DNA from 4 places in the Arthrobacter sp. KBS0703 genome. Region 3 is predicted to be linked to each of the others. Evidence: riboswitches for the same ligand, from Rfam matches in the RefSeq annotation. Region 3 holds a riboswitch; each other region holds the start of a gene.
The links. A riboswitch is a leader RNA that binds a small molecule or an ion and turns the genes downstream of it on or off. The one in region 3 is predicted to bind thiamine pyrophosphate.
Positions count from the first base shown of each region.

Region 1: another riboswitch for thiamine pyrophosphate. It lies ahead of B1A87_RS19745 (ECF transporter S component); the one in region 3 lies ahead of B1A87_RS05725 (bifunctional hydroxymethylpyrimidine kinase/phosphomethylpyrimidine kinase).
Region 2: another riboswitch for thiamine pyrophosphate. It lies ahead of thiC (phosphomethylpyrimidine synthase ThiC); the one in region 3 lies ahead of B1A87_RS05725 (bifunctional hydroxymethylpyrimidine kinase/phosphomethylpyrimidine kinase).
Region 4: another riboswitch for thiamine pyrophosphate. It lies ahead of thiO (glycine oxidase ThiO); the one in region 3 lies ahead of B1A87_RS05725 (bifunctional hydroxymethylpyrimidine kinase/phosphomethylpyrimidine kinase).

Region 1 is NZ_MVDG02000001.1:4,254,487-4,261,552, reverse strand. Features, by position in the region: gene B1A87_RS19770 (UDP-N-acetylglucosamine 1-carboxyvinyltransferase) at 1-1,203, opposite strand, end outside; gene B1A87_RS19765 (hypothetical protein) at 1,430-2,407, shown strand; gene B1A87_RS19760 (GNAT family N-acetyltransferase) at 2,435-2,920, shown strand; gene B1A87_RS19755 (energy-coupling factor transporter transmembrane protein EcfT) at 2,932-3,735, opposite strand; gene B1A87_RS19750 (ABC transporter ATP-binding protein) at 3,732-5,363, opposite strand; gene B1A87_RS19745 (ECF transporter S component) at 5,363-5,983, opposite strand; TPP riboswitch at 6,054-6,197, opposite strand; gene B1A87_RS19740 (heme-degrading domain-containing protein) at 6,316-6,867, shown strand; gene B1A87_RS19735 (DUF4235 domain-containing protein) at 6,904-7,066, shown strand, end outside.
Region 2 is NZ_MVDG02000001.1:1,093,683-1,100,748, forward strand. Features, by position in the region: gene B1A87_RS05120 (P-II family nitrogen regulator) at 1-240, shown strand, start outside; gene B1A87_RS05125 (glucose-6-phosphate dehydrogenase) at 362-1,768, opposite strand; partial or broken gene ffh (signal recognition particle protein) at 1,912-3,534, shown strand; gene B1A87_RS05135 (alpha/beta fold hydrolase) at 3,590-4,324, shown strand; gene thiC (phosphomethylpyrimidine synthase ThiC) at 4,348-6,165, opposite strand; TPP riboswitch at 6,160-6,267, opposite strand; gene B1A87_RS05145 (amidohydrolase family protein) at 6,397-7,066, shown strand, end outside.
Region 3 is NZ_MVDG02000001.1:1,208,370-1,215,435, reverse strand. Features, by position in the region: gene obgE (GTPase ObgE) at 1-297, opposite strand, end outside; gene rpmA (50S ribosomal protein L27) at 415-678, opposite strand; gene rplU (50S ribosomal protein L21) at 741-1,049, opposite strand; gene B1A87_RS05725 (bifunctional hydroxymethylpyrimidine kinase/phosphomethylpyrimidine kinase) at 1,381-3,000, opposite strand; TPP riboswitch at 2,983-3,080, opposite strand; partial or broken gene B1A87_RS05720 (Rne/Rng family ribonuclease) at 3,197-6,523, opposite strand; gene B1A87_RS05715 (vitamin K epoxide reductase family protein) at 6,983-7,066, shown strand, end outside.
Region 4 is NZ_MVDG02000001.1:737,918-744,983, forward strand. Features, by position in the region: gene B1A87_RS03550 (DEAD/DEAH box helicase) at 1-911, opposite strand, end outside; gene B1A87_RS03555 (RNB domain-containing ribonuclease) at 1,211-2,728, opposite strand; gene B1A87_RS03560 (ferritin-like fold-containing protein) at 2,770-3,456, shown strand; gene thiE (thiamine phosphate synthase) at 3,521-4,225, opposite strand; TPP riboswitch at 4,253-4,373, shown strand; gene thiO (glycine oxidase ThiO) at 4,366-5,724, shown strand; gene thiS (sulfur carrier protein ThiS) at 5,721-5,957, shown strand; gene B1A87_RS03580 (thiazole synthase) at 5,963-6,778, shown strand; partial or broken gene B1A87_RS23570 (4a-hydroxytetrahydrobiopterin dehydratase) at 6,845-7,063, shown strand.

The DNA of each region.
Region 1 (7,066 bases), 3.0 Mb from region 3:
CGCAATGACAGCGAAGAACGGCAGGTTGTCGATGTTCAGCCCCGGGAACGGCATCGGGTGGATCTTGTCCTCCGGCGCGCGCAGTTCGGAGGGCCTGGTGGTCACGTCCACCAGCCGGGTGCGTCCGTTGCGGGCCATATACTCCCCGGAAACCTCCAGCTTCTGGCCCATCTGCTCCAGGGTGGCAAGCTCGATTTCCATGAATTCGATGGGCACCCGGCGGATGGTCACCTCGGAATTGGTCACGATGCCGGCAGTGATGAGGCTCATCGCCTCGATCGGGTCCTCGGAAGGGAAGTATTCGATGTCGACGTCGATGGACGGCTTGCCGGTGATCTTCAGCGTTGTGGTGCCCACGCCGTCGATCTCCACGCCGAGCCTCTGCAGGTAGAAGCAGAGGTCCTGCACCATGTAGTTGGGGCTGGCGTTCCGGATGATGGTGCTGCCGCAACGGTGGGCGGCGGCCATGATGGCGTTTTCCGTGACCGTGTCCCCGCGTTCGGTCAGCACGAAGGACCGGTCAAAGCTGTCCGACGGCGGCGCCTGTACGGTGTAGAAGCCGGCGGTGGCCTCCACCGACAGCCCGAACTGGCGCAGCGCCTGCATGTGCGGCTCCACGGTGCGGGTGCCCAGGTCGCAGCCGCCGGCGTAGGGAAGCCGGTACTCGGCCGACTGGTCCAGCAGCGGCCCGAGGAGCATGATCACGCTGCGGGTCCGGCGGGCGGCCTCGACGTCCATGGACTCGAGGTCCAGGACTGCGGGCCGACGGAGCTGGAGATCGTTGTCGTTGAGCCAGATGCATTCGACGCCGATGCTGGTGAGCACCTCGACGATCCGGTTGACTTCCTCAATCCGGGCCAGCCGGCGCAGGGTGGTGGTGCCGCGGTTGATGAGGCTGGCGCAGAGCAGCGCCACGCCGGCGTTCTTGCTCGTGTTGACGTCAACAGAGCCGGAGAGCGTCCGGCCGCCTTCCACACGGAGGTGGGTCATCTGGGACTTGCCGAGCTGGACGATGCTCCGGCCAAAGATCGCCTCGAGGCGCTGGATCATTTTCAGGCTCAGGTTCTGCTTGCCCTGCTCCATCCGGGCAACGGCACTTTGGCTCGTCCCGAGCTCGGCCGCAAGCTGCCCCTGCGTCCAGCCGTTCTGCCCCCGGGCGTCGCGGAGCATGAGGCCGACCTGTTCAGCAGTCTGTTGTGTCATGATGAAAAAATATCACTAATGATGTATTGCTACCGAGGAAACGACTAAAGTGCCGTAAATGTCACATTCATACCCGCTTCATGCGATAAAAGTAATCCTCCCGTTATCTGACCTGCGCCAGCAGCAACGCGTCCCGGCTCGGCACGCCGGAAGGCCTTGACCGGAGGAGGCATCCGGAGCAAGCTAACGCTACCGGCTGGGGTCGTTATCGGAACGGGAGGCCGCATTGTTCACCTTCACCTCCGCGGTGTTCAGCAAGAAACGCCCTCCCCGGCCGCAGGCGTCCGTGATGCTCTCCTTCGTGATCACAACCGTCCTGGGCCTGGTGCCCGGACCCCGCGTGGATGGAGGTCCGGTGCCTGCGGGAGACTGGCCCGCTGCCCAGTCGTCTACCGCCCAGCCTGCCGTCCCGCCGTCGTCATCTCCCTCCCCCCTGGCCCAGCCGTCGGGCGCACAGCCCCCCGGCGCACAGCCCTCCGGGGCTCAACCATCCGGGGGCGGCGGGGTCCTGCTGGGCAACGACGTTTCCTGGCCGCAGTGCAACAAGGCCCTGCCCGAGGACGCGGCGTTCGCAATCGTGGGCGTCAATAACGGGCTGGCTAACACCACCAACCCGTGCCTGCACCAGCAGCTCGACTGGGCGGATGACTCGCTCGGCGGAACCGGCCAGCCCACCGTGGCCCTGTACGTCAACACCGCCAACCCCGGCACGGCCGGGACCTGGTGGCCCACCAGCAACGAATATGGCGGCAAGACCGTAGCGAACCCGTACGGCGAGTGCACGGAAGGAAAGAAGGACGCACCGTGCTCCTACATGTACGGCTACGCCAAGGCCTTCGACGACGCCTACCTCCGCAGCATAACCAACCCCGAGGACTACCTCTGGTGGCTTGACGTCGAAACCGGGAACACGTGGTCCGGGGACAAGACCGCCAACCGGGCGGACCTCGAGGGCATGACGGACTTCTTCCAGAGCATCGGGGCGACCGTGGGCATCTACTCCACCGGGTCCCAGTGGGGGCAGATCGTCGGCCAGGTCACTGCGGACAGCAGCCTGTATGACCTCCCGAGCTGGCTCGCCGGTGCCCGCACTGCGACCGGGGCCAAGAACAACTGCGCCGCCTCACCCCTCACTCCGGGCGGCAACGTGGTCCTCACCCAGTTCGTCGCCAAGGGCTTCGACTACGACTACTCCTGCCTCTAGCGGGGCACCGGCCGCTAGAATCTGGCCATGCATACCATCGACGGCGTCCGGCCAGCCGAACCAAGCGAGGCCGAGGCCCTGGCCCGGCTCCATCTTGAGTGCTGGCGCGAGACGTACTCGGGGCTCCTGTCCCCCGCATTCCTCGCGGCACAGCGCGTGGAGGAACGGCTGGCCCTGTGGCAGCGCCTGCTGGCCGGCCCGCACGCGGAGCGTCAGTTCGTGGCCATGAGCGGCGGACGCCCGGTGGGATTTGCCGGCTCACTTCCGCCGGCGGAAGGCCGGGACGTGGCCGAACTCTGGGGCATCTACCTCCTGAAGGCTCACCACGGCACGGGGCTGGGCCAAAAGCTCCTGGACGCAGCGCTCGGAGCCGGGCCGGCGGCGCTCTGGGTTGCGGAAGACAACCCGCGCGCCCAGGCGTTCTACCGCCGCAACGGCTTCACCTTCACCGGCGCCCGGGAAACCATTGACGAATGGGAGGGGCTACCCGAGCTGCGGATGGCTCGCTCCTGAAGCCCCTGGGCCTAGGACCCTTCGAGCCACACCATGTTCCACGTGCCCGCCCACAGCGCGGCGGTCACGGCTCCTCCTGCGATCAGGGCGCCGCCCAGCAGTACCCAGATGTCCAGCCCGCTGTACGTTGATTCGCGGGCCCAGGTCCGGCTGGCGCCGCCGAAGCCGCGGGCTTCCATGGTGACGGCCAGGCGGGTTGCCCGGCGGATGGCCTGCACCAGCAGCCCGAAGCTCTGGCCCAGGGTGGCGCGGAGCCGCTGCCACGGGTTGCCGCGGGACCCCACTCCACGGGCCCGGCGCGCCATGCCGATGGTCTGCCATTCCTCCGCCATCAGCCCCACCAGCCGCATCGCCGCGAGTGTGCCGAGCACGAAGCGGTGCGGCAGCCTCGCCTTCTGTGCCAGCGCGTCGGCGAGGTCCGTGGGGTCGGTGCAGCTCATCAGGAGCACCGCGGGCAGCGCGATGGCGAGGCCGCGGAGCAGGAAACCGAGCCCCAGCTCCAGGGAACCTTCGCTCATGGACCAGAGTCCGACGTCGAGCAGCACCTTGCCGCTGTCCGGCGCCAGGATGGAGGTGCTCCAGCCGCCGACGGCCGCCGCGAGGATCAGCGGCCAGCCGCGCTGCCACAGCAGCGTGAAGGTCAGTCCGGCCAGCGGGAACAGCAGGATCTCGCACACCAGCGCCACGGACGCGGACATCCAGTCGATGGACAGCGCCAGGACCAGCGTGATGAGGAAGACCGCCGCGAATTTGGCCAGCGGGTTGGCCCGGACCAGCACGGCCTGGTTGCCGGCGAGGGTCAGCGCGTCCCTCATGGCGCGGCCTGTTCAGGAGCCCTGAGTTCACGGCTGCCCAGCCGGAGCTCGGTGCCGCCCAGGACGTGGGTGAACTCCTCGTCGTGCGTCACGGAGACCACGGCGGTTCCGGCGTCGAGCAGTTCGGACAGGAAGGAGGCGAGCTCGGCCCAGGTGTTGGCGTCCTGGCCGAAGGTGGGTTCGTCGAGGACCAGGACCTGCGGGTGCGCCGCCAGGACGGTGGCCACCGAGAGCCGGCGCTTCTCTCCGCCGGAGAGGGTGTATGGGTTGGCGTCCACGAGCTCGGTCAGGCGGAGCCGTTCCAGCAGCTCGTCCACGCGTTCCTCGCCGTGGCCCAGGTGCTTGGGGCCGAACTGGAGCTCGTCCAGGACCCGGCCCGTGACGAACTGGTGCTCGGGTTCCTGGAACACCGTTCCAATCCTGGCGATCAGCTGCTCCGCCTTCCATTTGTAGGGGTCGATCCCGGCGCCGCGGCTCAGTTCCACTGCGGCGGACACCGTGCCGGCCACGGGCGGAAGCAGTCCGGCGAGGGTCAGCGCGAACGTGGACTTGCCGACGCCGTTTGGTCCGGTGACGGTCAGCGCCTCACCGGCGCGGACCTGTGCCGCGACGTCCCGCAGGACGGGAACGGGCGGGACGGACTTGAAGCCGCGGCGGCGGGGACGTTCGCGCGAAACCGCCAGGTCCTCGGCGGCGAGGAGCAGCTGGCCGGAGGCAACGGCCAGCTCCCCCGGCATGTTGGCGGCAGCAAGGCCCGCGGCTGCTGCAGTGCCGCCAAACGTCCGCCGCCGCGTGGCCGGAACGTAGCCCGGCACCCAGACCCCGGCGGCGGTGAGCATGCCGCGTGCCTGTTCCAGGACCTGGTCCGGGGGGCCGTCGATCAGCACGGCCGGCCGCGTGGCGGACCCCGGCTGCAGGACCACGATCCTGTCCACGAGGTCCTTCCACACCGCCACCCGGTGCTCCACGACCACAAGCGTGGCGCCCGTCTTGTCGAGGCAGCGCCCCACGGAGTCCCGGACTTCCAGCACACCGGCCGGGTCAAGATTGGCCGTGGGCTCGTCCAGCAGGATCAGCCCGGGACGCATCGCCAGGATGCCGGCCAGCGCAAGGCGCTGTTTCTGCCCGCCGGACAGCGCCGACGTCGGATGGTTCAGCGGCAGGTGCACCAGCCCGACGTCGTCCAGCGCCTCGTGCACGCGCGCCCAGATCGCGTCGCGGGGAACCGAGAGGTTCTCCGCGCCGAACGCGACGTCGTCGCCGAGGCGGGAGAGCACCACCTGGGTTTCGGGGTCCTGCTGCATGAGGCCGGCGCGGCCCCGCCGGGTGTGCGGCGGCTCGCCGTCGATCAGGAGGCTGCCGGATTCGTCCGCGTCGTCGCTGTCTGGGGTGCCGCCGTCGGCTGCTGTCACGTTTCCGGAGGTACTGTCGCCGAGCACGCCGGCGAGGGCGTGGAGCAGCGTGGATTTGCCGGCGCCGGAGGGGCCCAGGAGCAGGACGCGCTCCCCGGGACGGATGTCCAGGTCCAGCCCGTGGACTGCCGGCCTGATTCGTCCGGCGTGGCGCCAGCCCCAGCCGCGGGCGGTGACCGCGGCGGGGCGGACACCGCCGTCGTGAGGTGTGGGCATCAGGAGAAGACGGGCTCCGTGGCTGCCTTGCGGGACGCGAACGAGCTCAGCACGCCGGTTTTGGCCAGGGCGCGGGTGGCGATCCAGGACAGGGCGCCGGCAATGATCGCGCCGGAGATGGAGGTGAAGATGATGTACGCGAGCTTGTCCCCTGCCGTGTAGGCGATGTTCCAGCCCCACGGGAGGAACGAATCGTTCAGGCCGCAGAACAGGCCGGCGCCGGCTCCTGCCAGCAGCGACCCGGGCAGGTTGAATTTCTTGTACATGAAGGCGGCGAACACCAGCTCAGCGCCGAGGCCCTGCAGGACACCCGAGATGAGCACCGTGGTGCCGTACTGGGATCCCATGATCAGTTCACCGGTGGCGGCAACGGTCTCGCAGAACAGCGCCGCGCCCGGCTTGCGGATGATGAGCATGCCGAGCACGGCCGGGATCATCCAGCCGCCGGCGTAGAGCCCGGAAAGGGGCGGGTAGACCGCGTTGACCGGAGCGGAAATGAGGTTGGCGCCCTGGGACCAGGCCCAGAAGATCACGCCGCCGGCAACGGCGATCAGTGCCGCCACCACGATGTCCGTCACGCGCCAGTTGTAACCGGTCTTCTTGATTGCTGCAGTTGTCATAATGTCCTCCTGAGGAACAGGAGGGGAAAGCGCTCCCCGGCTGCGGGTGGTTGGGCCGCCAGCTGCCGGACACTTTGAGAACTCGACTCCCTTGCGCCGGTACTAGCCGGATCAGGTTCGAGGGTCTGCGGCTGTCCGCACTCTCAGCGCCCATCCGCGGTTCGGCTGGCAGTTGCCAGTGATCCCCGACGGTGGCGCTCCCCTGTCGTAATAAATCTGCCCTTGTGGGCTGATCCAGTTTACACCGGGACGGCCCCGGAAGACCGGGGGCAGGTGTCACAATCCGGGAGTTTCCGCGCCTGCCGGTTACCGGTCCGGAGTACATTGGGGCCATGACACAACAGGACTCCGTCATTGGCGCAGCGACCGGCTTCGACCCCGACTCCCCCGACGAACAGCCCGCAGGTTCCCTGGAGGCGCTGATCGCCGAGATCGAGGCGCAGATCGCCGCGCTGCAGTTTCCCGCCTTCAGCAAGGACGACGCCCTCAACCTGGGCCTCCTGCTGGTTGAACTCGGCAAGAAGGGCAACCTGCCCATCGCCATCGACATCACCAAGGGCGAACAGGTCCTGTTCCACGTGGCGCTCGAAGGCGCCACGCCGGACAACGAGGGCTGGGTCAAGGCCAAGCAGCGGACGGCGGCACGCTACGAGGAACCGTCGCTGCTGGTGGGCCTGCGCGGCAGGGTGGGCGGCAGCCGGATCGAGGACAACGCCTGGTTCGACCAGTCCACCTATGCGGCCCACGGCGGCGCCTTCCCCGTCTATGTGCGCGACGTCGGCGCGGTCGCCATTGTCACGGTGTCCGGGCTGCCGCAGAAGGCCGACCACGATCTGGTGGTTCAGGCGCTGACGGAAATCCACCAGTCCATGCGGCTAGGCTAGGGGAAGTCCAGAATTCAAGACGCTAGGAGTCCCTGAATGAATTTCTTCATCAAGCTGCTTGGTACGGGCGTCAGCCTGCTGGCCGGGTTCGCCGGCACCAAGGCCGTGGATACCATCTGGGAAAAGACCACCGGCCGGAAGCCGCCGAAGGGCGGCAAGGACGACGTCCCCACCACGCTGCGTTCGGCGCTGACGTTCG
Region 2 (7,066 bases), 110 kb from region 3:
AGCGGCTACGGGCGGCAGCGGGGCTACACCGAGGTCTACCGCGGCGCGGAGTACAACGTGGACCTGCTGCCCAAGATCCGCGTTGAGGTCCTGGCCACGGACGAACAGGCTGACGACATCCTTGATGTCATCATCTCCAGCTCCAACACAGGCCGGGCCGGCGACGGCAAGGTCTGGACGGTGGATGTATTTGAAGCAGTGCGGGTCCGGACCGGCGAACGTGGCGTAGCAGCCATCTAGCCACGGCGTTCCAAAACGCATAGTCCCCGCCCAACGGGATACAAACAGGGCCGGTCACCATCACGGTGACCGGCCCTGCTGCGTGCCCCGGCGTGTGCGCCCGCGCGTGGCCGGAGAGGGCCTATCCGGTGACCGAGCCGGAACCGGACCAGCCCTCCGGGCCCGACGTGCCGGCGTCGTAGTCCTCAAGCGGAACATCGCCCCTGGACCAGGCCGCGAGGACCGGATCGACGATTCGCCAGCACTCCTCGGCGGTGTCGGCCCGGACAGAGAGCAGCGGGTCGCCGGCGAGCACGCCCTCCAGCACTTCCCCGTAGGGAAGCAGATCGGAGGCATTGAGCTCTGAGTTGAGCGTGGTGCGGTTCAGACTGAAAATGTCCCCGGGGCCGTTGACGTCGACGTCGAGGCCGAGGGTGTCCGGTCCGAATCCGATCCGGAGCTTGTTGGGCGCGTCAACACCCGAGAAGCCCCTGGGCAGGTGTGGCACCGGCCGGAACGTAACCACCGCTTCCTTCCGCTTGTCACCCAGGGCCTTGCCCGAACGCAGGATGAACGGCACGTCCTTCCAGCGCCAGTTGTCAATGTTCACCTGGACTTCGGCGAGCGTTTCGGTGCTCCTGTCCGGGTCCACGCCCTCCTCCTTGACGTAGTCCGGAACCTCCCGGCCGCCGACGCTGCCGGCGGTGTACCGCGCCCGGCGGGTACTGGATTCGTAGGGCGTCCTGATGCTGCTCGCGCGGAGGACGGTGCCGATGGCATCCCGGAGGTCGCGCTCGCCGATCGTGGCCGGCGGCTCGATGGCCATCAGGGCCATGATCTGCAGGAGATGGCTCTGGACCATGTCACGCAGGGCGCCTGCGTTGTCGTAATAGCGTGCCCGGCCTTCGAGGGCCAGGTCCTCGTCGAAGATGATCTCCACTTTGGCGATGTGCTGACGGTTCCATACCGGCTCCAGGAAGTTGTTCGCAAAGCGCAGCCCGAGGATGTTCAGCACGGTGGCCTTGCCCAGGAAGTGATCCACACGGTGGATGTGGTCTTCAGGAACGAGGTTCAGGAGCGTCCTGTTGAGCTGACGCGCCGACTCCTCGCCGGATCCGAACGGCTTCTCCATGACGAGCCGCGTCCCCGCAGGGACCTGGTCCGGCGCCAGTATCTCGCAGGCTTTTTGGCTGACCTGCGGCGGAAGGGCGAAGTAGACGGCCACGGGCCCCTCAAGCTTCGAGAGCAGCGATGCCAGCGGTCCGTCCGCAGTGACGTCGAGTTGGTGATAGTCAGTGGAGGCCTCGAGGGACTTCAGGGCGTCCTTCCCTGCTGCGCCCGCCGGGCCTGCCGCCGCCGCAAAGGCATCATGGACACGCTCCCGCCACTGCTCCGGCGACCACGGATCGGAACCCGCGCCGACGAGTTTGAGCCCGCCGGCCCGCCCGGTGGCCACCAGCGTGGCAAGGCCCGGTAGCAGCAGCCGGGCCGTAAGGTCGCCGGTGGCGCCGAGGATGAGCAGGGTTTTTACGGTTGTTTGGCTCGTCACCTTGCCAGCATGCCATCTTGAAGGCGTGTCTTGGTACCCTAGATAGTCGAGTCCCGTCGTCGACGCAGTTGGAAACAACAGCCGAGACGCTGGTGTGCCGCAGGGCCGCCATCCGTACATCCACTGAAAGAAGTGCACGGCGCGTGTTCAATTCACTCTCTGACCGGTTGACAGCAACCTTCAAGAATCTCCGTGGCAAGGGCCGCCTCACCGAGGCAGACGTCGACGCCACAGTCCGCGAGATCCGCCGGGCCCTGCTGGACGCTGACGTTGCCGTGCCCGTGGTGCGGGAGTTCACCGGCCGGGTCCGTGAGCGCGCGCTCGGGGCCGAAGTCTCCGGGGCACTGAACCCGAGCCAGCAGATCGTGAAGATCGTCAACGAGGAGCTCGTCGAGATCCTCGGCGGAGAAACGCGCCGCATCCGGCTGGCCAAGACCGGGCCCACCATCATCATGCTTGCCGGCCTCCAGGGCGCCGGTAAGACCACCCTCGCCGGCAAGCTTGCCAAGTGGCTCAAGGCGCAGGGCCACAGCCCCGTCCATGTCTCTTATACACATCTAGATGTGTATAAGAGACAGCGCCCCAACGCCGTGACCCAGCTGCAGGTCGTCGGCCAGCGCGCCGGGGTCCCGGTCTTCGCCCCGCACCCCGGCGCCACCTCCGAGCTGGAGCACCCGGCGGGCGACCCCGTCGCCTGTCTCTTATACACATCTAGATGTGTATAAGAGACAGGCGTGGAGGAGGCCCGACAGAAGCTGCACGATGTCGTCATTGTCGACACCGCCGGGCGTCTCGGCGTCGACGCCGGCATGATGGAACAGGCGCGCCAGATCCGGCGGGCCATCGTCCCCAACGAAGTGCTCTTCGTGATCGACTCCATGATCGGCCAGGACGCCGTCAACACGGCGATGGCCTTTGATGAAGGCGTCAACTTCACCGGCATCGTGCTGTCAAAGCTCGACGGCGACGCCCGCGGCGGTGCCGCGCTTTCCGTAGCGTCGGTCACCGGCAAGCCCGTCATGTTCGCGTCCACCGGCGAAAGCCTGGACGACTTTGAGCTGTTCCACCCGGACCGCATGGCGTCCCGCATCCTCGACATGGGCGACGTCCTCACCCTGATCGAGCAGGCGGAGAAGTCGTGGGACAAGGACGAAGCTGCCCGGATGGCGAAGAAGTTCGCCGACCAGGAAGACTTCACGCTGGATGACTTCCTCGCCCAGATGCAGCAGATCCGCAACATGGGCTCCATGAAGAAAATGCTCATGATGATGCCCGGCGCGCAGAATATCCGCCAGCAGCTGGAGCAGTTCGATGAGCGCGAAATCGACAGGGTCGAGGCGATCGTCCGCTCCATGACGCCGCACGAGCGGCTGGCGCCGAAGATCATCAACGGCTCGCGGCGTGCCCGTATCGCCAAGGGCTCGGGCGTCCACGTGTCCGAGGTCAACGGGCTGCTTGAGCGCTTCGCGCAGGCCCAGAAGATGATGAAGAAGATGGCCCAGGGCGGCGGCATGCCTGGCATGCCCGGAATGCCGGGCATGGGAGCGGGCGGCGCGCGCAAGGGCCCCAAGAACGCACCCAAGAAGAAGGCCCGTTCAGGCAACCCCGCCAAGGCGGCCCAGGAACTCCGTGACGCGGAGGCCCGGCGTGCCAGCGCCGCCAAGGCACTCCCCACCGGGGCTGCCTTCGGCCAGCAGGGCGGCGACTTCGACCCGTCGCAGCTCAACCTCCCCAAGGGCTTTGACAAGTTCCTGGGCGGCAATTAGGCCCACGGTCATGTCGGCCGGCGCTGATGTCAGACCGCTGCCATAAGGTTGGGTCATGTTTAAGCAGCGGGTAGTGTTCGTCCACGGTGCCGGAAACTTCGGCTCCGCTGCTTGGCCGCGCCAGCACGGCATGGCCCTGCAGTACGACGCCCTGTTCCTGCGCCGGCACGGTTTCGACGCCGAGGCCGAACCCCTGGAAACCGACTTCGCCGCAGACGCCCGGATCGTGCTCCGCTCCCTCGCGGACGACGGCCGCGGCGCCGCCGGAGGGCATGTCGTGGCCCATTCCCAGGGCGCCATTTCGGCGATGATGGCTGCCATCGAACGCCCGGACCTCGTGTTCTCGCTGACACTGGTGGAGCCGGCCTGCCTGTCGCTGACTGCCGAGCTGCCGGCCACGGCCGCCCACCGGGCGCTCATGGAGCCCCTGTTCGACGTCCGGCACCAGCTGGGTGACGACGACTACGAGCGGGAGTTCGTCCGGCGGGCCTTTGCCGCTGACGCGCCCGGCCCTAGCACTCCCGAGGCCAGGCGGGCGGCCAGGCGGCTGCGATTGCAGGCGCCGCCGTGGCAGGCTCCGCTGCAGATCGTGCCGGGCGTCCCCACCCTCGTGCTGACCGGCGGGTGGGAGCCCCTGTACGAGGAAATCGCCGGCTACCTGAGGGAGACCGGCGCCCTGCACCGCACTGCTGCGGGAGGGCACCGGCCCCAGGACTCGCCCGAGGGCGACCGTTTCATCCGGTCCTTTATCGCCGAGGTCAGCCGGCGGCAGCAGCCGCAGGCGTCCTGACCCCGGCTGCTACCTGCCGGCTGCTACTGGTCGGCCGTTTCGGGAACCCGCAGCTCCGGCAGGTAGACCTTGCCGCCGGCGGCCAGGAACTCCTGGCTCTTCTCGCGCATTCCTTCGGCCATCTCGACCAGGGCCGCCTGCGACTCTGCCGAGCCGTATTCGTCCCGGATGTCCTGGCTGATGCGCATGGAGCAGAACTTCGGACCGCACATGGAGCAGAAGTGCGCGGTCTTGGCCGGCTCCGCAGGCAGCGTCTCGTCGTGGAACGCCTCGGCCGTGACGGGATCAAGGGACAGCGCAAACTGATCCCGCCAGCGGAACTCGAAGCGCGCCTTGGACAGGGCGTCATCCCGCTCGTGGGCGCCCGGGTGTCCCTTGGCGAGGTCCGCCGCGTGGGCCGCGATCTTGTAGGTGATCACGCCCGTCTTCACGTCGTCCTTGTTCGGCAGCCCCAGGTGCTCCTTCGGCGTCACGTAGCAGAGCATGGCCGTGCCGTAGCGGGCGATCTCGGTGGCGCCGATGGCGGACGTGATGTGGTCGTAGCCCGGGGCTATGTCGGTGACCAGGGGCCCGAGGGTGTAGAACGGGGCTCCCTTGCACAGCTCCTGCTGGCGTTCCACGTTTTCCCGGACCAGGTGGAACGGGACGTGGCCCGGCCCTTCCACCATGACCTGGACGTCGAATTCCCAGGCGCGCTGGGTCAGCTCGGCCAGGGTGTCGAGTTCGGCGAACTGGGCGGCGTCGTTGGCGTCCGCCGTCGCGCCGGGCCGCAGGCCGTCTCCCAGCGAGAAGGCGACGTCGTACTTTGCGAAGATCTCGCACAGTTCGTCGAAGTGCGTGTAGAGGAAGTTTTCCTGGTGGTGGGCGAGGCACCAGCCGGCCATGATGGCGCCGCCGCGGGACACGATTCCGGTGACCCGCTTGACTGTGAGGGGAACGTAGCGCAGCAGCACGCCGGCGTGGATGGTCATGTAGTCCACACCCTGCTCGCACTGCTCGATGACGGTGTCCCGGAAGATCTCCCACGTCAGTGCGTTGGCTTCGCCGTTGACCTTTTCCAGTGCCTGGTAGATGGGCACGGTGCCGATCGGCACGGGGGAGTTGCGGATCAGCCATTCCCGCGTGGTGTGGATGTCATCCCCGGTGGAGAGGTCCATGACGGTGTCGGCGCCCCACTGGGTGGCCCACTGGAGCTTGTCCACCTCTTCGGCAATGGAGCTGGTCACGGCCGAGTTGCCGATGTTGGCGTTGATCTTCACCAGGAAGGCCTTGCCGATGATCATCGGCTCCGATTCCGGGTGGTTGATGTTGTTCGGGATGATGGCGCGCCCGGCCGCCACTTCGCTGCGCACCAGTTCAACATCGCAGTTCTCCCGCAGGGCGACGAAGCGCATCTCCGGAGTCACCACGCCCTGCCGGGCGTAGTGCATCTGCGTCACCGTCTTACCGCCGACGGCGCGGCGGGGCACCGGCTGCGCTCCCTTCCACTCCGCGGAAGCTGCGCCGCGGCGCACGGCTGACCGGCCGTCGTCGAGCAGGTTCCGCTCCCGGCCGCCGTACGGCTCCGTATCCCCGCGGGCCTCAATCCACTCCGCGCGGAACGGCGCCAGGCCCACCACCGGGTCGCTGCCGGGTCCGGCCGTCCGGTAGACGCGCAGCGGCTCGTTCTGTTCCCCGTTGGGTGAGGGCTCCAGGGCGATCTCCGTTACCGGAACCCGCAGGCCGTCCCCCTCCAGGTAGGCCAGGGAATGGGACTTCAGCGACTGGGTGGTCGCCTGGCCGGTTTCAGCTTCGGCTGCCTCATTTTGGGCAGGGATCAGCTGTGTTTTCTGGGTGTTCATTTACTGCTCACTTCCTTCGCCGGCATTACCCGGACAGGTTCAACGGTCGCAGGCTGCGCTAGCCCGATCTCAGCCCCTGCAGGGGCACCCGTGTGGTCGTAGACGAAGCTACCACAGGGCAGCGGGCCGCCGCCCATCCATGCCCGGTGTGACTGCAGGTGTGACAGGGCGTGCGGCCACGGGCGGGACGGCGCCCCTGGCCAGGGCCGGCCGGCGGATTAGGCTGGAGTCATGGCGCGCATCATTGAATTCAGCGGAACCGTGCTTACCGGCCCGGACCGGGAGCGGCACGGACTCTGGGCCGTGGACGGCTGGCTGACCTTCCAGCGGCCGACTGAAAGTCCGGACGTTGTGCTGGACGGCTGGGTACTGCCGGGTTTCGTGGACGCGCACTGCCACATCGGGCTGGGCCCCGGCGGCGCCGTGGACGACGACGTGGCGCACGGCCAGGCGATGACGGACCGGAATGCCGGGACGCTGCTGGTCCGGGACGCGGGCGCAGCCAGCGACACCCGGTGGCTGCAGCAATCGCCGGATGCGCCGAGGATCATCAGGGCCGGGCGGCACATCGCCAGGACACGGCGCTACCTGCGGAACTTCGCCGTCGAGGTCGAACCGGAGGATCTGGTGGAGGCGGTCCGGAAGCAGGCGCGTGCCGGGGACGGCTGGGTCAAGCTGGTGGGGGACTGGATCGACCGCGACGCCGGCGACCTCGCGCCGTCGTTTCCGGCCGCGGCGGTACGGGACGCCGTCAGCGCCGCCCACGATGAAGGCGCCAGGGTCACTGCGCACTGCTTCGGAGAAGACACCCTGGATGACATGCTCGACGCCGGAATCGACTGCGTCGAACACGCCACAGGGCTATTGCCGCGGCACATTCCCCGCTTCGTGGAACAGCAGG
Region 3 (7,066 bases):
GGTCTTCACGACGGTGCCGTCGGGTACGGGAAGGATCAGGGTTTCACCGTTCTTGCCGCCTCGCCAGTCACCCATGCCGGGGCCGCCGTTGGTGGCATGCCGGTGGGGGGCGTGGTGGTAGTCCAGCAGCGTGGTGGTCTGCGAGTCAACCCGCAGGATGACGTCGCCGCCGTCGCCGCCGTTGCCGCCGTCGGGGCCGCCCAGCGGCTTGAACTTCTCACGGTGGACGGAGACACAGCCGTGGCCGCCGGTACCGCCGGATACGTGCAGTACTACCCGGTCTACAAAGCTCGCCACGGTGAATCTCCTCTGTGCTTAACCTGGCTGTCTTGGACACCCAAATTGATTGTAATGCGGTTAAAAGAACAGTGGAGCGGGCCATCATGGCCCGCTCCACCGGTTCAGATCTTGTTGTTACTCTGCAGCTGCAGCAGCAACGATGTTCACGACTCGACGGCCGCGGCGGGTGCCGAATTCGACAGCGCCGGCCTGCAGTGCGAACAGGGTGTCGTCTCCGCCACGGCCAACGCCTGCACCGGGGTGGAAGTGGGTGCCTCGCTGGCGGACGATGATCTCGCCTGCGGAAACTACCTGGCCGCCGAAGCGCTTGACGCCGAGGTACTGGGCGTTGGAGTCACGACCGTTGCGAGTGGAGCTCGCGCCTTTTTTATGTGCCATTTGGAATGCCTGCCTTTAAATTCTGGGGAATCTGCTGAAAACCTGAACCGTAACCGGTGGGGTTACTTGATTCCGGTGATCTTGACCTTGGTCAGTTCCTGACGGTGACCCTGGCGCTTCTTGTAACCGGTCTTGTTCTTGAACTTCTGGATGACGATCTTCGGACCACGAAGGTCCTGAAGGATCTCAGCCGTAACAGTTACCTTGGCCAGGTCCGCAGCTGCGGAGGTGACCTTCTCACCGTCCACCAGGAGCAGTGCGGGCAGCTCAATGGTGCTGCCAGCTCCACCGGCGACGCGGTTCAGGGTAACGAAGTCTCCAACGGAAACCTTCTCTTGGCGGCCGCCTGCGCGGACAATCGCGTACACCACTTGGGAACTCACTTCTCTCGACGTTTATTACTAAATTTGCGTGCGGAATCCGGGTCCAATTGTTTGGCCTGGCTCTCGCTGTGCCTCAACGCCGTGGGTTCCCCGGGGGAACCCGTGAGCTAACCCAAGAACTATTCCGATTGGATGGTTCCCGGGGTCATAACCCAAGTGTTGGCGTAAGCACCGAAGATCTAGAATACGCTAATTTTGCCTTCGGCCGCAAATGAGGCTGGTTTCGGCGGGTTGTCCGTGATAGGCGCCACAAGGGCTTCCGCACCGACTTGCCGTTACCGTGCGCGACTATCTTACCGGGTCTGGCCCCCGATTCCGGTCAGCTGTGGTGGCGCGGCGCGTCGAAGAATTCCACCTCGTAGCGGCAGGACTGCCGGAAGGCGGTCACCATGGCCTCCCGCTCGGCCGGCGACGCGGCGAGTCCCGCCGCGTCAGTGATGCCGATGGCCTTCCTCGTGGCGGCGGCGAAGTCCTCGTCGGCGTAAGTCCGCAGCCAATCGGCGTACGGGTGGGCCGCAGGCGCCCCGGCCGCAACGAATTGCGCGTGCAGGGCCTCCCCGGCGTCGGCGTACAGCCAGAAGCACGGCAGGACCGCGGCCACCAGGACTGAATAGCTGCCGGACACCGACGCGGCCAGCAGATGGTCCACGTAGGCCTTGGTGACGGGCCCCAGTTCCGCCTGCATCGTCCTGGTGCTCAGCCAGCTGCGGTGCAGCTCCGATTCGACTTCGAGGCACTGCTGCGCCGACCGGGCCCAGAACAGCTGTTCGGATTCGGTGGGGGCAAGGGCACTGGCCCGTGCCAGGACGCGCGAGTACCCGTTGAGGTAGATGGCGTCCTGGGCAAGGTAATAGGCGAATTGCTTCTCCGGAAGCGTGCCGTCCGTCAGCGCTTTGATGAATCCCAGGCCAAAGATCGCTTCGAGATCGGCAGCGGCTTCTGCGCGCAGTAGCTCGGCGAAGTCGCCTTCCCGCCGCGGCGGTCCGGCCGGCGCCGGGGCGCCAGGCGTCAAGTCACCGGAGGGCAGGTTCGCGGACGGCAGGTGGTGGAAGTGGTTCACCGGTCCGTTGCCGCTGCCCACCTCCAGCTGGTCGGAGGTGCGGAGCGCCTCGGCAAGCCACGGTTTGACGGCGCGCAGGGATGCTTCCCAGTCCCCCAGCCTCGCCTGGACCGTTGCCATGGCGGACGACAGCGAACATCCGGTGCCGTGGCTGTTGCGCGTTTGGATCCGCTGGCCGTCCACCACCACGACGTCGGCGGACAGCAGGCCCCGGGTGTTGATCAGGGCATCCGGGCAGTCATCGCCGTCGAGGTGGCCGCCTTTGACCAGCACGGTGGCCCCGGTTCCGGCTGCAAGCCGCCTGCCCTGCTCCAGCGCCTCGGACCAGCTCGCAGCCTCGGGCTCGCCGAGCAGCATGCCCAGCTCCACGAGATTGGGGGTGATGAGGTCAGCCAGCGGGAGGAGCGCGCGGAGGGCCGCCTCGGCGGACGCCTGAAGCAGCCGGTCGCCGCTCGTCGCCACCATGACGGGATCAAGAACAACGACGCCGGGACGGACCTTCTCCAGCCAGCTGCGGACCGCGGTGATCACCTGCTCGTCACCGAGCATTCCGATTTTCACGGCGTCAACACTGATGTCGTCGCTGACGGCGTTCAGCTGCGCGGTGAGGAACGGCGCGGGCGGAACGTGCACGCCGCTCACCCCCCTGGTGTTCTGGGCGGTCAGCGCCGTGATGGCGGCCATTCCGTAGCCGCCGCTGGCTGCGATGCTTTTCAGGTCCGCCTGGATACCGGCGCCGCCCGACGGATCCGAGCCGGCGATGGCAAGGACACGCGGAATGGTCCGGGACGTAGCGACGGTCGTGTCGACGTCGCTGACGGCGGAACCGGGAGCGGCCGCAGGCGCGGGCAGGACAGATGCTGTAGACAAACGAGACATCCCTTCGCCGGTGCTGACCGGACAGGTTCAACGGGTTTGGATCTCAGCCGGCACCTGGCGCGGCACCCCGTGTCAGTCCCCCAGCCTAGCGGCTAACTCCGCCGCCGGCACTGCGTTGCGGATTACGACCAACGGCGTTAACCAGCGGAAGCCGGTGCTGCAACTGCAGCACCGGCCTCCGTCATGACGGGTCAGCTCAGAGTTCTGAGGCGGGTACGCCTACTCCGAGAATGATCGGTTCGTTCGCCGGCTTGGCGGCCGCCGCTGATTCCGCTTCAGGAGCCTTGGCCTCGTGTGAGTGCCCGGTGGCTGCTGCCGGAGCCGTCTCGTGGTGCTCCACCGACGTCTCGTTCGCTGCGCCCTGGGCACGGCTGGCGCTGCGGTTGCGGCGCGGGCGGCGGGCCCGGGGCTGCAGGGCGGAGTGGTCCTCATAGCGGTCACCGTCAGAACCCGGGGCTCCCGTGGCGGGACGTGCCGTTGCCGCAGCAGGGGCAGCAGCTGCGCGTTCAGCAGCTGCCGGTGCTGCGGCGGCCGGGGCGTTTCCCCCAGCGGAGGGCGCCGGCTCGCCGAGGTGGGCGAAGGCCTTCTCCAGCCGGTCCAGGGTCAGTGCCGGGGATTCCTTGGCGTGTTCGTCAGCGTGCTCAACAAACGGCAGCACCACTTTCTCGCCGCCCAAAGGTCAGCACGGCACCCGGGCGGCCCGAAACGCTTTCCGTCTCGGGGGCGCGGTGCACGACCGGGCTTTCCGGGGCGGCCGCGGCGGGCACGTCCGGACGGGCGGCGTCGCCGGTGGCGCTGTGGGCGGCATCCTCATGCAGGTGCGCGGCGTGGGCTGCGGCTGCAATGTTGGCCAGTGCTGCCCGGGTGGCTTCGGCCTTGGCGTGGCGCTCCGCGTCGGTGGGCTCCGGGTGGGCAGCGGCCGAAGCCGCCGGGGCGCCGTCAGTCGCAACCTGCCCGCCCTTGCCGCGGCGGCGGCTCTTGCGCTCGGTGCGGGCGACGGGCTGGCTCTCGGTCCGCGGGACATGGTGCTCAGCGGCCACGATGTGTATAAGAGACAGGCGGTGCTCGACGGGCTCGTCGTGGGTGACGATGCCGCGGCCGGCGCACGTCTCGCACTGCTCGCCGAAGACTTCCAGCAGACCGGTGCCCATGCGCTTGCGGGTCATCTGTACCAGTCCCAGGGAGGTCACTTCGGCCACCTGGTGCTTGGTGCGGTCACGGCCCAAGCATTCCACCATGCGGCGCAGGACCAGATCGCGGTTGGATTCGAGCACCATGTCGATGAAGTCGATGACGATGATGCCGCCGATGTCGCGCAGGCGCAGCTGGCGAACCACTTCCTCGGCGGCTTCCAGGTTGTTCTTGGTGACGGTCTCCTCGAGGTTGCCGCCGCTGCCGGTGAACTTGCCGGTGTTAACGTCCACCACGGTCATGGCCTCGGTGCGGTCAATCACCAGCGAGCCGCCGGAGGGCAGGAACACCTTGCGGTCCAGGGCCTTGTGGATCTGCTCGTCGATCCGCCAGGCCGCGAAGATATCGGTGTCCTTGGTCCACTTCTCCAGGCGGCCCACCAGGTCGGGTGCCACGTAGGTGACGTAGGCCTCGATGGTGTCCCACGCCTCCTCGCCGGAAACGATCAGCTTCGAGAAGTCCTCGTTGAAGACGTCGCGGACCACCTTGATGGTCAGGTCCGGTTCTCCGTAGAGCAGTTCCGGGGCGAGGACCTTCGTGGAGCTCGACTGACCCTCGATGCCTTCCCACTGCGCGCGCAGCCGGTTGATATCGTGCGTCAGCTCCTCCTCCGAGGCGCCTTCCGCCGCGGTGCGGACGATCACGCCGGCATTCTCCGGCAGGCGGTCCTTGAGGATCCGCTTCAGGCGGTTGCGTTCGACGTCTGGGAGCTTGCGGGAGATGCCAGTCATGGAACCGCCGGGAACGTACACGAGGTACCGGCCGGGCAGCGAAATCTGGCTGGTGAGGCGGGCGCCCTTGTGGCCGACCGGGTCCTTGGTGACCTGGACCAGGACGGAGTCGCCGGACTTCAGCGCGTTCTCGATCCGCCGCTGCTTGCCCTCGAGGTTGACCGCTTCCCAGTTCACTTCACCGGCGTAGAGCACGGCGTTGCGGCCGCGGCCGATGTCAACGAAGGCGGCTTCCATCGACGGCAGCACGTTCTGGACCTTGCCCAGGTAGACGTTGCCGATCAGGGAGTCCTGCTGCGTCTTGGACACGAAGTGCTCGGCCAGCACACCGTCTTCGAGGACACCGATCTGGATTCTGTCGTCGCGCTGGCGGACGATCATCTGGCGGTCCACGGATTCGCGGCGGGCCAGGAACTCGGCCTCGGTGATGACGGTGCGGCGGCGGCCGGTGTCGCGGGATTCGCGGCGGCGCTGCTTCTTGGCCTCCAGCCGGGTGGAGCCCTTGACGGACGTGACGCGGTTGTTGACCGGCGCCTCGCTGATGGCGCGCGGCGCACGGACGCGGGTCACGGTGTTGGGGGGATCGTCGCCCTCCCCGCCCTGTCTCTTATACACATCTAGGTCGCCACGGCGGCGGCGGCGGCGGCGGCGGGACGTCACGCCGTCGTCGGCCTGGCCGGTGATCTCTTCATCGGCGTCGTCGGCCGCATCGCTGCCGTCCGCATCGACGTCGGAGTCGTCGGTGTCCGTGATGTCGCGGTCAGTGCGGCTCCGGCCCCGGCGCCCGCGGCTACGGCGGCGGCGGCGTCCGCCGTCGTCGTCCTGCTCGTCCTCGACGCCTTCGACGTCGCTGTCCTCGGCGGCGGCGGCGCGGCAGCCGGGCGGATCACTTTGTTCAGGTCTGGAGCCTGAAAGATGATCGACGTGACTGACGCCGGCTCCAGGAAGAGCGATCCCACCGGGGCCTGTTCTTCAGGCTCCTCTTCGGCGGCCGCCTCCTGCGTGCCGGCGGCCGCGGTTGCCTCGGCCTGGATCTCCGGAACAGTGGTCTCTTCAACCCGTGTCTCTGCTGCCGGGGTTTCGACTCCTGCGGCCGGGGCTTCCTCCGGGGCGGCCGTTTCTGCGGCAGCGGCTTCGGCTGTTTCCACGGCCTTGGGCTTGGCCACGCGCCGGGCGGCGCACAGGCTTCGCTTCGGGCTCGGGCTCTGCAGCGGCCTCGGGCTCGGCAGCGGGCTCGACGACGGCGGGCTCGGCCGGGGCGGCAACGGCACCTGCCGTGGCAGCGGCATCAGCAACGGGGCGTCGGCGAAAGCGGGCAACGGCTCCTCGGCTACTTTCTTCCGGGACCGGGTTCGGCGTACGGGAGCCTTGGCCTCGGCAGCCGGAGCGCCGGGCTCGCCCTGCGCCTGCTCGCCCGGTGCGGGCTCGGCGACGGCGGGCTGCTGGAGTTCCGGGGTTGTTGCCGCGGCGTCAGTGTCCGCCGTGGCCTTGGGCGCTGCCTTGCGCCGCGTCCTGGTGGCCCTCTTGGGAGCCTCGGCTGCTCCCGATTCCTCGTTGGCAGCCTGTTCTTCGTTAACGGCTATTACCTGGTCATTATCCATATGTGGCGACACTCCTGCCCCTGACATGCCGCCACATCCGGCACCCATTGGGGCACATATTGTCAAAACCCTCAGGCGTTGACAGAAGTCAATTGGATACCCTCAGGTTCGCACCGGCAGTGGGGTGCGGCAGCCCTGAAAGGCCGGCGGGGATGTCACTGGAACCCGTTGTTTCTGCAATCCACAACCAGGTGCCGTCCAATGGAATGCGGGAGGCCGGATCTAGGTATCCGGAGCCTTCACTGCTCCTCATTGGCGGTCTTGGGAACAAGCCACCGGACCGGAGTTCGAATGTGGTTCGAGCTCCAGCCACGTTCATTCTCTCACACCGCACTTCAAAATCGCTGTAATTGCGTGACAAAGGCGGTCAATGCCGCCTGCGGCGGCGGCGGCAAGTTTGCTCCCAGTTGGCGGCGATACAATCTCGGCAGGAGCACCCCAGACAAAGGACGCCATCCCATGCCCAGCACCTCGCCTTCCGCCGGCACGGATTCCGGTACCGCATACGCCGACGAATCCGAACGCACCCGCGCCACCGCCGGC
Region 4 (7,066 bases), 470 kb from region 3:
ACCTTGGCGGCGGTGCGCTTGGTCTTGGTGAAGATGATGGTGCGGCCGCGGCCGCGCGCCTGCAGGATGCGGGCCACAACCTCGGCCTTGTCCATGCTGTGCGCACGGTAGATGAGCTGGCGGATGTCGCGCTTGGTCAGGCCCTCGTCATCCGGATCCGCGGCGCGGATGTGGGTGGGCTGCGTCATGTACCGGCGGGCCATGGCGATGACCGGGCCGGGCATGGTGGCCGAGAACAGGAGCGTCTGGCGGACGGCCGGCGTGCCGGCGATCAGGGTCTCGACGTCCGGGAGGAAGCCGAGGTCCAGCATTTCGTCAGCCTCGTCCAGGACCACGATCTTGACGTTCTTCAGCACCAGGTGCTTCTGCTTGTAGAGGTCAATCAGGCGGCCGGGGGTGCCGACCACAACCTCGACGCCCTTCTGGAGCGCGTCGACCTGGGGTTCGTAGGCACGGCCGCCGTAAATGGTGGCGATCCGGGCATTGCGCTTGCGGGAGGCGTTCTGGAGGTCGTTGGCAACCTGCACGGCGAGCTCACGCGTGGGAACGATCACCATCGCCTGCGGGGCACCCGGGGCGGGCAGCTTGTCGAAGCCGGCGTCGTCCGGGCCCACCACGCGCTGCAGCGCGGGAATGCCAAAGCCGAGGGTCTTGCCCGTGCCGGTCTTGGCCTGGCCGATGATGTCGTGGCCGGAGAGCGCCACGGGCAGGGTCATCGCCTGGATGGGGAACGGGTGGGTGATGCCGGCATCGGCGAGGGACTCGACAATGTCTGCCCGCACGTTGTAGTCCGCAAAGGACTTTTCCGCTATTTCGTGGGGTTTTTCATCCGAGATGATGGTTTCTTCCGGCTCGATGGTCTCGGTTCCGGAGTCATCAGAGAGAAGCTGGTGGGTATGCAATTCACTCACAGGGGAGTTTCCTTATTCATTTGGGCATTGGCACCGCCTGCTCAACGGGGCCGGCCCGAGGGCCGTTCCGGAGCACGCTCAGGCGCGCAAGCAAATCCAGTGGAAGCCGATCGCGGGCTATCTAAATGCTGGCACTGGGGACCAGCGGGTGTGTCTCAAGATCGCGTAGGGGCGGGCTTGTTGAATTCAAAATCAAGGAAATCAACGACCGGGCATCCATTACTACCTCTTCAGTCTAGCTGGCAAAACCGGATTCCCTGACGGGCGCGGCCGCGCACCGGCAGGAATCGGCGGCAGGATCAGCCCACGAGCTCGAGGTGGATCTCGCGCGTGGCGATGTCCGATGAGATCAGGCGGACGCGCACCTTGGTGCCTGGCTCCATTTCGCCGGCGCATCTGGCCGTGACGGCCGGCTCCGCGATCTGGACGACGCCGGACGGGCCGGAGCCGTTGGACGCCTTGCCGTTGGATCCCCTGCCATTTGGGCCGTTCCCGTTGCCGTTCCCGTTGCCGTTTCCGTTTTTGGCGGGCTTCGAACCGGAGATCACCACGGCGTCGAATTCCTGCCCGACGTGGTTGATCAGCAGGGCGGCTTCCACGGTGTCCAGGGCCAGCCGCTCCATCCTCGAAGCCAACTGGTCCGACGTAGCCATGATGTCCGGCAAAGTGGGCAGGGCCTCACGGGCCCAGGCCGGCACGGTCTTGTTGTTGCTCAATGCCTCGCAGATGACCAGGACGAAGCGGTCCACGAGCCGGCGCAGCGGAGCCGTGGTGTGGGCGTACGCCGTCCCGATGGCAGACTGGGTGGCCTCGTCCGGGACGGTTCCGTCAAAGTGGGTGTACCCGGCACCCCGGAAGAGCATGCCTGCCGAATGCAGGATGGCCAGCTGGCGGTGGTCGGTGGGATCGAGCGTCCGGAGGTAATCCCCGTAGCTGGCTTTTCCGTCCCACGGCTTGCCCAGGGCAGCGGTCTGGCGCCTGAAGTGGCTGAGGGAGCGCTCGTCCGGTGCCGGCATGGTGCGTAGGATACCGACTTTGCCCTCAAGCATCAGGCCAGCCGCTGCCATCCCCGTCATGAGGGAAATCTGGGCGTTCCAGTCCTCCACCGGAAGCTGCGGCGCCGCCACGATCCGGTAGCCGCCGTCGGGAAGCTGCACGATTTCCTGCTCCGGCGTGTTCAGGCTTGCCCCGCCGCGGGCGCGTTCCAGCTCAACCCGCTTCAGCCCGACCTCGCGCAGGAGCACCAGCACCGGCGCGGCAGTTCCGGCGTCAAGTTCGGCCTGGACGTTCTTGTAGTTGAGCTTGGCCCGGCTGCGGACCATTGCCCGGCGCACCAGCACGGACGTCACTTCGGCGGCGGCATCGAGCTCGAACTCCCACACGAACGCCGAACACAGCTGCCCGGCGAGCAGGCTGCCGGCATTCTCGCTGATGACCTCCGGGTGCAGTGGAATGCGGCCGTCGGGGGCGTAGAAGGTCTGTCCGCGGCGGCGGGTTTCGGCGTCGAGGGCGCCGCCCGGGGCCACGAAGGACGGCACGTCCGCGATGGCATAGAGAATCCGGTAACCAGCCCCGGACCGTTCGATGAAGAGCGCCTGGTCCAGGTCGGTGGACGACGGCGGATCTATCGTCAGGAATTCGACGGCGGTCAGATCAAGCTCCGGCAGCTCCCGTTCCGCCACGGCCGCTTCCGCTTCTTTGAGCACGTCCTCCGGGAATTCGCCGGGCAGTTCCAGCTCCGTTCGGAGCGCGCTCAGGGCGTCCGCAAGCGCGTTGGTCTGCTCATGGACGCTGGGGGACAGGCGATGATGTGACACGAAAATCAGGTTAGCCCGAATTGCGCCGTTAGTCTTGGATTATGGGCACATCCTCGGCTGACACCGCTCGGTACGACCGCTTCGTGGCAGATCTGTTCGGCGTCATGGCCTACGGCGAGCTTTCCGCGTTCGAACGGCTCTCCTCGGATGCCCGCTATTCGCCCACGCTCCACGACCGCGCCGTGCTCGGCAGGATCGCCGTCATAGAGTTCCGGCATTACGAGATCGTGAATGCGAAGCTCGCCGCCATGGGCGTGGACGTCGAGGATGCCATGCTCCCGTTCCAGGCCGCCGTTGATCACTTCCATGAACGGACCCGGCCGGCGGACTGGTACGAATCCCTGATGAAGGCTTACGTGGTGGACACGGTCTCCGCCGATTTCTACCGCATGGTGGCCCGGTACGTGGATGCCGAAACCCGGGAGGTCATCGAGCAGATCCAGTCATCGGAGGAAGCCACGGACGTACTCCGGGAACGCCTGAAAGGGGCGCTCGCCGACGATCCCCGGCTCGCCTCGCGGCTGGCGCTGTGGGGCCGCCGGCTCCTGGGCGAGGCCGTCACCCAGGCCCAGCGCGTGGGCTACGAACACGCATTCCTGAGCGGGTTGCTCACCGAAGCGGAGGACGGTGCGAACGATGCCGCGGCGCGGGAGCTGATACGCAGCCTCACGGCGGAACTCGCGGACAACCACTCGCGGCGGATGGTGCAGCTTGGCCTGAGCGGATAGCGGCCCGCTCGGCCCGTAAAGGTTGCGGGTCGGCTGGGCGTACCCGGCTGCGACCCGACCTCTGCTACGACGCAGCGGCCGACTGGTCGGCGGCATCCAGGGCGGACAGCAGCTCGGCAGCCGCGGCTGCCGGATCGGGCGCCTCGGTGATGGCGCGGACGACGACGATCCGGCTGGCGCCCGCCGCCACGACCTGCTCCACGTTGGTGAGATCGATCCCGCCGATGGCGAACCAGGGCAGGAGCAGGCCGCCGACTCTTTCCTCATCCGCCTTGCGGACGGCCTCGTCGGCGTACCGGACAAGGTCAAGGCCGACGGCGGCACGTCCGGGCTTGGTGGGGGTGGCCCACACGGGTCCCACACAGAAATAGTCCAGCCCGGTGCGGCCGTGGGTGGCGGCGATGGCGGCATCCACCTGGCCGGTGGTGTGCGTGGACAGCCCGATCACCGTGGCGGCGTGCAGGAGCTTGCGCGCCGAACGGAGCGGCAGGTCTTTTTGGCCGATGTGGAACACCGGTGCCCCGGACAGTGATGCGATGTCCGCACGGTCGTTGACGGCCCAGAGCCGGCCGTGCCGGTGGGCTGCCTGGCGCAGGACGTCCAGAAGTTCGAGTTCCTCGGCGGCCTCAATGGTCTTGTCGCGCAGCTGGATGATGTCCACCCCGCCGGCGAATGCCGCATCAACGAAATCGGCGAAGTCGCCGCGCTCCTGGCGGGCATCGGTGCAGAGGTAGAGGCGGGCGGTGGTGTGGACGTCATGCGCGGTCATGGCACCCAGCCTAGTTCCTCTAAACTGGGCAGGTACCGCGGGAGCCCGCTGCAGCTGTCACAAACGGCGCAGGGCTGAGAGGGCGTGAGAGCCGACCGCTTGACCTGATCCGGTTAGTACCGGCGTAGGGAAGGATTTCCATGAACCCTGGATCCGGCGGGACCACCGCTGCCACAGCAACTCTGCATGCCGACGTCGCCGTCATCGGCGGCGGCGTGGTGGGCCACGGGATTGCCTGGGAGGCAAGGCGCTCGGGACGCTCTGTGGTCCTCATCGATGAAGCGCCCGGAACGGGCGCCAGCTGGGCGGCCGCAGGGATGCTGGCACCGGTCAGCGAGCTGCATTACCAGGAAGAGGAACTCCTGGAGCTGATGCTCGATTCCTCGGCCCGGTGGCCGGCCTTCGCTGCCGCGCTCGCAGACGGCGGGCGGGACACCGGTTACCTCCCGACGCCGACCCTCGCCGTCGGCGCGGACCCCGCCGACCGCCGCGCGCTGATGGACCTACGCGAAGTCCAGCGGGCCAGCGGGCTCGTCGTCGAACCACTGACCATCCGGGAGGCACGGTCCCGGGAGCCGCTGCTGAGTCCGGGCATCTCGTGCGCCCTGGACATCCCGGCCGACCACCAGGTGGATCCGCGGCGGCTCGTGGAGAGCCTCGCCGCTGCGCTCGCCGAGCACACGCCCGGTTCCGGGACCGCGGTGGCCGGTGCGTGGAAGGGATACGCGGTCAGGGAGCACGCCGCTGGCCTGCTGTGGGACAACGAGGGGGTCTGCGGAGTCCGGCTCACCGGCGGCGGGACTGTCCTGGCCGGCGAGACGGTAGTGGCCAACGGCCTGGCCGCGGGATCGCTGGACGCGCTGCCGGAGGGCCTCAGGCTTCCGCTGCGGCCCGTGTACGGGGACATTCTCCGGCTCAGGGTCCCGGAGCGACTCCGCCCGCTGCTGACCGCCACGGTCCGGGGCATGGTCCGGGGCGTGCCCGTGTATGTGGTTCCGCGCCGGGACGGCACCGTGGTGATAGGTGCCACCCAGCGGGAGGACGACCTGTCCGGACCCAGCGCGGGCGGGGTCTATCAGCTGCTCAGGGATGCGCAGTCCCTGGTGCCCGCAGTGGCGGAACTTGAGCTCCTTGAAACCACAGCCAGGGCGAGGCCGGGAACACCGGACAACGCGCCGTTGCTGGGCCGTGTCCCGGCAGGCCGTGCCCCGTCAGGCGCCGGAAGGTCGGTGGCCGGGCTCATCGTCGCCACCGGGTTCTTCCGCCACGGCGTGCTCCTGACCCCGGCGGCCGCGGCAATCTGCCGCGAGCTGATGGACGGCGTGGAGGACGGCCGCTGGGCTGCCTTCCGGCCTGGGAGGTTCTCCCCGGAGCTGTCCGCATCCGGCGCCGCCGCAGTGAGCGCCGGCAAGCCACACAGCGCCGGCAACCCATCTTCAGCCGGCGACCTGTATTCATCCGGCACAGTCACATTTGACCAGGACAAGGAACCAGCATGAACATCACACTGAACGGTATTGAACAGGCAGTGGGCGCCGGCGCCTCCGTCACGACGCTCGTCAGCCAGGTCACGGGGCGCATACTTGCCGCGGACGGACAGGCCGCCGACGGCCAGCGGCTCGGGGTGGCCGTGGCACGCAATTCCGAGGTGGTGCCCCGGAGCCAGTGGCACAGCACGGCCCTTGCAGAGGGCGACGACATCGAGCTCGTCACAGCAGTCCAGGGAGGATGAGGACGATGACCGAAACAACAGCGGCCGCAGCGCAGCAGGGGACCGGTTCAGCCGACCGCCTCGTCATTGACGGCGTGGAACTGACCTCGCGGCTCATCATGGGCACCGGCGGGGCTCCCAGCCTGGACGGGCTCGGCGCCGCGCTGCTGGCCTCCGGCACCGAGCTGACAACGGTAGCCATGCGGCGCTACTCGCCCGCCGAAACGGGATCCCTGTTCCAGCTGCTCCTGGACAACAACATCCGCGTGCTGCCAAATACCGCCGGCTGCTTCACGGCGCGGGACGCCGTCATGACGGCCGAGCTGGCGCGCGAGGCCCTGGAAACCGACTGGGTGAAGCTGGAAGTCATCGCCGACGAGCACACGCTCCTCCCGGACGCCGTGGAGCTTGTGGACGCCACCGAGCAGCTGGTCAACCGCGGTTTCAAGGTCTTTGCCTACACCAACGATGATCCCGTCCTGGCGCTGCGGCTCGAAAACCTGGGGGCAACCGCCGTCATGCCGCTGGGCTCACCCATCGGGACCGGGCTCGGAATCCTCAACCCGCACAACATCGAGCTGATCGTGTCGCGGGCTTCCGTTCCGGTGGTGCTGGATGCCGGGATCGGCACGGCCTCGGACGCGGCACTGGCCATGGAGCTGGGCTGCGACGCCGTACTGCTGGCCACTGCGGTGACCCGGGCCCAGAACCCGTCGCTCATGGGGGAGGCCTTCAAACACGCGGTTATCGCCGGTAGGCTGGCGAAGGCGGCCGGGCGGATCCCGCGCCGCGAGCATGCCTTGGCGTCATCGGCCATGGAGGGCCGGGCAGAGTTCCTGTAGGTCCGGACCGCCCACGGAGACCATGCGGCGCGGCACGCTCACTGGATCCTCGCTTAGGAGTCAGCCGTGGCCGCCAGAGACGACATCCTCACCCGCCCGCAGATCGACGCTGCGCTCGCCGGCCTGCCCGACTGGCGCTACCGGCTCGGCGGCCTGGTCACCGTCTACAAGACGCCGACGGCGGCTTCCGCGCTTGAGCTGATCGCCGCCGTCGGGCGCATTGCCGAGGACAGCAACCACCATCCCGACCTGGACTGGCGCTATAACCGCTTGTTCATCCGGTTCAGT